2 regions of the Faecalibacterium intestinale genome follow, and region 1 is predicted to be linked to the other one. Evidence: predicted binding sites of a transcription regulator. Region 1 holds the regulator's gene; the other holds the start of a gene.
The links. Region 1 encodes Rex, which represses fermentation and respiration genes when NADH is low (regulators of the CRP and FNR family bind a similar motif). Its sites were predicted from a motif close to ATTGTTAANNNNTTAACAAT; they were not measured.

Region 2: a site for Rex is predicted at 1,922-1,941, ahead of gap (type I glyceraldehyde-3-phosphate dehydrogenase). Genes of this name have one in related genera too.

Annotation. Positions count from the first base shown of each region.
Region 1 is NZ_JBBMEN010000010.1:42,911-47,056, forward strand. Features, by position in the region: gene WMO20_RS08590 (FtsK/SpoIIIE family DNA translocase) at 1-1,093, opposite strand, end outside; gene WMO20_RS08595 (ClpP family protease) at 1,505-2,188, opposite strand; gene WMO20_RS08600 (redox-sensing transcriptional repressor Rex) at 2,443-3,084, shown strand; gene WMO20_RS08605 (thymidine kinase) at 3,089-3,694, shown strand.
Region 2 is NZ_JBBMEN010000013.1:25,593-29,738, reverse strand. Features, by position in the region: gene WMO20_RS09520 (citrate synthase) at 1-1,046, shown strand, start outside; gene WMO20_RS09515 (hypothetical protein) at 1,046-1,831, shown strand; gene gap (type I glyceraldehyde-3-phosphate dehydrogenase) at 2,029-3,060, shown strand; gene glmM (phosphoglucosamine mutase) at 3,404-4,146, shown strand, end outside.

The DNA.
Region 1 (4,146 bases):
GCTCTTCCGGCTGGGGGGCATCTTTGGCAAAGAAATCTGCCGCAGCGGTGACTACCGGGTCTGCCACGATGGGCGGCGGCGTGGGTTTGGACGCAGAACGCAGTGGGTCTTGCCCGAAGGTGCCGCCCGGCCCGACGATCAGCGGCTCAATGGGCTCGCTGCCACCCTCGGAGAGAGCGGTGTGGTCGGGGCCAAGGTCTACGTCAAAGGCGGCGCGGGGATGGGCAACGCTGACCCGTACCGGGGTGATGGGCGGTGCAGCGGGCTCCGGCTGGGCAGGGGCGGCGGGCGCGGCTTCGGTGTCCGCCGCGTCTGCTTCCATCTCCTGCGTTACCTTATGCCCCCAGCGCAGCACGCCGGACATCCAGTCCGGCACACCCAGATGCAGCCCGGCAGGCTCGTCCTCCTCGTCCAGCGGTTCGTCCTCGGCTTCGTCGTATTCCTCGTCGATCTCCCGCTCTGCCTGCCGGATGGCGGCGCGCTCGGCACGGCGGGCAGCACTCTGCTCTGCAAAGGCAGAGCCGCGGGCGTGGATGCCGCCGGTGACGGCGCACAGCCAGACCCAGACCTCGGCGGGGGTGACATCAAAAATGTACAGGCTGCCGCACAGCAAGAGCACGATCATGATGAGGTTTGCCGCCGGGCGACCGCACAGCAAAAGCAGCACGCCGCCCAGCACAAAGCCTATTGCGCCGCCGGACAGCCATGCGTTGACGCCATTGGCGTAGCAGGCAGAAAGCATTTGCAGCGCCGACAGCCCCTGCGGCTGGATATCGGAAAACACGATGACCGTGCCGCAGACAAAGACAAGCCCTAGCACCAGCTTGAGGATGCGGGACAGCAGCTCCTCGCCCCGGGTGTACAAAACGGCCAGACAGCACACGGCCGCACCCAGCACAAAGCTGCCGCAGCCGAACAGCCCGAACAGCACATCATGGAGCACCCGCCATACGGAATCGCCCTGCACAAAGGCCAGCACCATCAGCAGCAGGCCGCCGAACAGGGTGCCAAGCCCTGCCGGGAGCCGCTGTTCTGCCTTTTTACGGCGGGCAGCAGTACGCCGTTTCGTTGATTTTCGTTTTTTCGTTGCCATTCTACTCTGTTCCCCAACTTCCCATAGACACAATAATTGATTCTACTATTGTACCACGCAAGGGCAAAAATGGCAAACCATAATGTTGTTTTTGTTGAGGAAATAAAACTCCCCCAGTCTGCTCCCGCTGGTCGCAGCCAGCCCCCTCTGGGATGGGGCCTTTGGCATGACGGTAAAGTTTCCGGCTAAAGTGCAAAGTTGGCGGCTGCGCCAGAGGCTCCCTCTCCGAGGGAGCTGGCAAAACCGTCAGGTTTTGACTGAGGGAGTTCGTTCCAGCCCCTCTCGTGAAAAGGCAGTTCCGAAACGCCCGCAGGCGTTTCGGAACTGCAAATAAAAAAATAATTCCGCTGCTTCTGCGCAAAGCGAACGCGGAGCGCAGTTCAAATCGTCCGGCGGGGGAGATGCAAGGCCTTACCCCCGTTCGATTTCCTTATACAGCCACGCCAGCGCGTCCGAAAGACCGCCCAGTTCATCGATCAGCTTTTCCTTTACGGCGCGGCGCCCGTCCAGCACCGTGCCCATGTCCATGACCAGCTCCCCGGTGTGGAGCATCAGCTGGGTGTAGCGCTTTTCGGGCATACCGCTGTGGGCGGCTACAAAGCCGGTGATGCGCTGCTGCATCTGCTCAAAGCAGTGCATGGTCTGCGGTACGCCTAAGATCAGCCCGGAGTGTCGCACCGGATGCACCGTCATGGTGGCGGTGGGTACGATGAAGCTGTGCCGCGCGCTGACCGCCAGCGGAATGCCGATGGAGTGCCCGCCGCCCAGCACCAGCGTGGCGCTGGGCTTGGAGATGCTGGCAATCAGCTCCGCCAGTGCAAGCCCAGTCTCCACATCGCCGCCCACCGTGTTCAGCAGCACCAGCAGCCCCTCGATGCGGGGGTCCTCCTGTACCGCCACCAGCTGGGGGATGACGTGTTCATACTTGGTGGTTTTTTGCCCCTGCGGCGCTTCGGTGTGTCCTTCGATCTGGCCGATGACGGTCAGGCAGTGGATGACATGACCGCCCCGGGTCAGGGTGACTGTGCCCAGATCCTCGATATCCTCTTTTTCCATCCGGTGCTGCTCTGCGGGGGTGTCTTTTGCCGTATCCATGCGCGTTCTCCTTCCGTAGCGGGGTCTTTGTGGGGTCAGTATCCCCCGGCTGCCGGGGAAGTATACAGGAGAAAAGAAACAAAAAACTTTGTGAATTTTTTGCTTTTTTACAAATAGGTATTTGACATTCGCCTTTCATGCTGTATACTCTAAATAATATAACAGGATAAAATGGAACATCTCTCTGCGCGCAAAGAAGCCCCTTGCATGGCGGCAGAAGCTGCAGCGCGTTGGGCAGAAAGGAGAATTTTCCCATGAACACCCCCCAAAAAGCATCGATCCCTGTGATCAAGCGTCTCCCCAAATATTACCGGTATCTGCGCTCCTTGCAGGCCGACGGCATTACCAGCATCTCCTCCCGGGAGCTGGCTTCTCAGATGGGCACCACCGCCTCGCAGGTGCGGCAGGACTTCAACTGCATCGGTGACGTGAACGGCCGGCAGGGCATCGGCTACTCGGTGGAGAACCTGCTTTCCATTCTGGAAAGCCTGCTGTTCGGCAACGGCGACCGTCTGCCCACCATTCTGATCGGCTGCGGTCGTCTGGGCAAGGCGGTGAGCCGCTTTATCACCACCGATACCAACGGCTACAAGCTGATCGCGGCCTTTGACGTGGCCGAGAACGAGGTGGGCAAGGAGATCAGCGGCATCCGCATCCGGCACATTGACGAGCTGGAAGCCTTCTGTGAGGAAAACAAGCCCAAGGTGGCGGTGCTCTGCGTCCCCCGCGATGGTGCACAGCAGGTCAGCGGACGGCTGGTGGATCTGGGCATCGAGGGCTTCTGGAACTTCTCCCACTATGATCTGTCGGTGTCTTACCCCGATGTGGTGGTGGAAAACGTCCATCTGGGCGACAGCCTGATGAGCTTGGGCTACCGTCTGCGCAATCAGGAGTGACGGCATGGCAAAATTGTATTTCCGCTACGGTGCCATGAACAGCGGCAAGAGCACGGCGCTGATGCAGGTGGCACACAACTACGAAGAGCAGGGCATGAAGGTGCTCATTTTAAAGCCGCAGGTGGATACCAAGGGCGGCGGGGAGCTGGTAAGCCGTCTGGGCGTGCGCCGCAAGGCAGATTTGCTGATCCCGCCGGAGCTGAATGTGTTCGAAGCCGTGAAGGCGGCAAACGATGCTTCTGGCCCGCTGGCCTGTGTGCTGTGCGACGAGAGCCAGTTCTTTACCCCGGAGCAGGCCGAGCAGCTGTTCATGGTCACGGTAGATCTGAACATCCCGGTGATCTGCTACGGTCTGCGGGCAGATTTTTCCCTCAAGGGCTTCCCGGGCTCTACCCGTCTGCTGGAGCTGGCGCACACCATCGAGGAGATGAAAACGATCTGCACCTGCGGGCGCAAGGCCATCTGCAACTGCCGCAAGGTGAACGGACAGTTCGTCTTTGAGGGCGAGCAGGTAGCCATCGACCTTGAAAACGATGTGCAGTATGTCAGTATGTGCCCCCAGTGCTACTTCAAAGCGCGGCGGGCGTTCTACGCTGCAAAGAAAAACTGAGATACTTTTATGTTGTATACAAGCAGCTGTACCGTGCCGGGTGCAGCGGCTTTTTTGCGTGGATTGCGGAAGAGTTACCCCCTCAGTCTCGCTGCGCTCCGCGGGGGCAGTTCCTGCTTGCCGGGGGATGTTCTCTTTTGACACCAAAAGAGAACCAGAAAAGTGCCAGCGATTTCGACGCGCTGGAGCCACGAAAAAGGGGCTGCTCGCCCCTTTTAACCCCAAAGAGGAGGGCTGCACCGGAAAAAACTGAAGATTCACGCCTGTTCGGCGTGAAGATCTTTTAACCGTTTTTTCCGGCTCCGCCGATTTGAAGCCCCTCAGTCGCTGCGCGACAGCTCCCCCAAGGGGGAGCGGGCACGCCCGCAAGCTTTGCACTTTAGCTGGAAACTGTATCGCTATGCCAAGGGCTCTCCCTTTGAGGAAAGACTTCCCCCGTTCCGGGGGAAGAT
Region 2 (4,146 bases), on a different contig from region 1:
TGTTCGGCAGCCTGCCCACCCGGGAGCAGCTGGACGATTTCTGCGAGATCTTGGCAGAATCCCGCGCCCTGCCGGACGGCTTCATGGACACTATGAACGCCCCCTCGCCCAATATCATGAACAAGTTGCAGCGCTGCGTGCTGGGCCTGTACTCCTACGACGACCGCGCTGAGGATCTGAGCCTTGAGAACATCCTGAATCAGAGCATCAACCTGATCGCCAGTATGCCCACCATGATGGTGAACGCTTACCAGATGAAGCGCCGTTACTACGATAAACAGAGTATGTTCTTCCACCTGCCCAAGCCCGGCCAGAGCACGGCAGAGCACATCCTCAGCACCTACCGCCCGGATCAGAAGTTTACCCACGAGGAGGCAAAGCTGCTGGATATGTGCCTGCTGGTGCACGCAGACCACGGCGGCGGCAACTGCTCCACCTTTACCACCCGCGTACTGTCCTCCTCCGGCACGGACACCTACTCGGCTATCTCTGCGGCCATCGGTGCCCTGAAGGGCCCCAAGCACGGCGGCGCGAACCTGATGGTCAACCGCCAGCTGCAGGATATCCTCAAGCACGTTGAGAACCCGGAGGATGACGACGAGGTGCGCGAGTATCTGCGCCGCATCCTGCGCAAGCAGGTGGGTGACGGCTCCGGCCTGATCTATGGCATGGGTCATGCGGTGTACACCATCAGCGACCCCCGTGAGGTCATCCTGAAGCAGCGCGCAAAGCATCTGGCCTACGAAAAGGGCTTTGAGGAAGAGTACAATATGCTGTGCAGCATCGAGCGGCTGGCACCTGGCATCTTTGCCGAGGAAAAGGGCAGCTCCAAGCCGGTGTGCGCCAACGTGGACCTGTTCAGCGGCCTGATCTACAATATGCTGGGCATCTCGGAGGATCTGTACACCCCGCTGTTTGCCATCGCCCGTGTGCCGGGCTGGTGCGCACACCGGGTGGAAGAGGTGATCTTCGCCAACCGTATCATCCGCCCGGCCTACAAGTATCTGGGCGTGCGCCAGAAATATAAGCCCATCGAGGAGCGTTAATGAAACCGTTAGAGTTCGTTGTTATCCTGCTCTGCGTGCTGCTTGGCCTTGGCCGCGGCGCAGACCTTGCCTTTGCTACGGACGCCGCCACCGGTCTGTGCACCGCAGGCGCGGTGTGGTGGCGGTATCTTGCCTTGGGCGCTGTGGTGCTGGCCGCAGTGCTGGCTGGCCGCAGCCGCCCGCTGCCCCCGGAGCCGCTGCGCAGCCGCCGCCCGGCGGCAGGCGTGCTGGCGTTTGCGGGGGCAGTGTGTATGCTGGCTGCCGGCGCGGCGCAGTTCGTGTTCGCTGCCGGTACGGTAAGCACCTTTGTACGCATTCTGCTGGAGGTGATCTGTGCCGTGTGGCTGAGCAATCTCGGGCGCAGCTGGCTGCGCGGGGATGGCTGGAAAACGCCTGCCGGCGGTCTGCCACTGGCCATAGCGGGCAGTGCGCTGTTTTACTGGAACGTGCTGATGCGCTTTATGGAGAACAGCTCCAGCTGGCACAGGGTGCAGCCCACAGCAGCGGTCTGGCAGGAGCTGGCGGCGCTGTTGTTTCTGGCGGCGCTGGCGCGCACGCTGTACCTGCCCCAGCCGGAAAACGGCCGCACCCTGCACGCTGCGGCGCTTGCAGCCTTCTGCCTGTGCCTGTGCTGGGAACTGCCCCGGGTGCTTCTGCTGTTGGCAGCGGGTCTTGGCAGCGGCGCTGCGGCGGTGTTGCCGGAACTGCTTTCCGGCCTTGCACTGTGTTGCATCGGCGGTATGGGGCTTGCCTGCATTGGAAAGGAAAAAGCTGGAAATAACTGACAAAACGGCTGTGCACCCTTGGTGTAATTGAACAAAAGCTTTGTGGAAGGGTGCATAAAATCGTACAAAAGCCAAAAAAGATGAAATTGTGTTGTTAATTTTTTAGCAGACACTTGAAAGTTTGCCGGTTTTGGTCTACAATAAAGATACCGTGATTTATCCGATTATGGGTAAAATAATTAGGAGGTACTATTACAATGGCTGTTAGAGTTGCTATCAATGGTTTCGGTCGTATTGGCCGTCTGGCTTTCCGTCAGATGTTTGATGCTGAGGGTTACGAGGTCGTCGCAATCAACGACCTGACCAGCCCCAAGATGCTGGCTCACCTGCTGAAGTACGATACTGCTCAGGGCTCTTTCTGCGGCAAGATCGGCGAGGGCAAGCACACTGTCGAGTCCACCGAGGATTCCATCATCGTCGACGGCAAGGAGATCAAGATCTACGCTGTTAAGGACGCAAAGGATGCTCCTTGGGGCGAGCTGAACGTTGACGTCGTTCTGGAGTGCACCGGCTTCTACACCAGCAAGGAGAAGAGCATGGCTCACATCCAGGCTGGCGCAAAGAAGGTCGTTATCTCTGCTCCCGCAGGCAACGATCTGAAGACCATCGTCTACTCCGTCAACGAGAAGACCCTGACCGCTGAGGATCAGGTCATCTCCGCTGCTTCCTGCACCACCAACTGCCTGGCTCCCATGGCTAACGCTCTGAACAAGACCTTCCCCATCGTTTCCGGTATCATGACCACCGTTCATGCTTACACCGGCGACCAGATGATCCTGGACGGTCCTCAGCGCAAGGGCGATCTGCGCCGTGCTCGTGCTGGCGCACAGAACATCGTTCCCAACACCACCGGTGCTGCTAAGGCTATCGGCCTGGTCATCCCCGAGCTGAACGGCAAGCTGATCGGCTCTGCTCAGCGCGTGCCCGTTCCCACCGGTTCTACCACCCTGCTGGTTGCCGTTGTCAAGGGCAAGGATGTCACCAAGGAAGCTATCAATGCTGCCATGAAGGCTGCTGCTTCTGAGTCCTTCGGCTACAACGAGGATCAGATCGTTTCTTCCGATGTCATCGGTATGCGTTACGGCTCTCTGTTCGACGCTACCCAGACCATGGTCGCTAAGATCGACGACGACACCTATCAGGTTCAGGTCGTGTCTTGGTACGACAACGAGAACTCCTACACCTCTCAGATGGTCCGTACCATTAAGTACTTCGCTGAGAACTGCTAATCACAGCTCTACGCTCAAAAGTGCTTGAGGTGCCGTGCTGAATAACGGCTGATACCGGCTTTGCTGGTGTGAATATGCTGTGATCGGTATGACAACAGGATAATGAGTTCAACACCCTTCCTTTTGCGGGTTTCCGTGAGAGGAAGGGTGTTTTTGTGTGTCTGCAGGGAGAAAATCTGCAGAAAGGGTGATTTGCTTCAAGAATTGTGCTATACTAGATTCACAGTGTCCCTGATTCGATGCACTATGCGGATGACAATGCTTTTTTGCAGGTAGCATCATGCGACGGGGAAAAGCATATACACTATTAAAAGTTCACTTTTGGGAACGAGGTAATCAAGAAATGGGAAAGTACTTTGGAACTGATGGCTTCCGTGGTGAAGCTGGTATTGATCTGACTGCCGACCACGCCTACAAGGTTGGCCGCTTCCTTGGCTGGTATTATAATATGCTCCGCAAGCGCAATGGCAACAGCGAGCCTGCCCGTATTGTTATCGGCAAGGACACTCGCCGCTCAAGCTATATGTTCGAGTACAGCTTGGTTGCTGGCCTGACCGCTTCCGGCGCAGACGCCTACCTGCTGCACGTCACTACTACGCCGTCTGTGGCTTACATTGCCCGCGTGGACGATTTCGATTGCGGCATCATGATTTCTGCCAGCCACAACCCCTACTACGATAACGGTATCAAGCTGATCGACTGCTACGGCGAGAAAATGCCCGAAGAGACTCTGCTGCTGGTGGAGGACTACATCGACGGCAAGCTCCATGTGTTTGATAAGGACTGGCCGGAGCTGCCCTTTGCCCATCGCGAGCACATCGGCTGTACGGTGGACTATGTGGCAGGCCGCAACCGTTATATGGGTTATCTGATCTCGCTGGGCATCTATTCCTTCAAAGGGGTCAAGGTCGGTCTGGACTGCGCCAACGGTGCAAGCTGGAATATCGCTAAGAGCGTTTTCGATGCTCTGGGTGCAGATACCTATGTTATCAACAACAAGCCGAATGGTCTGAACATCAACAACAACGCTGGCTCTACTCATATTGAGGGTCTGCAGAAGTTCGTGGTGGAGAATGGTCTGGATGT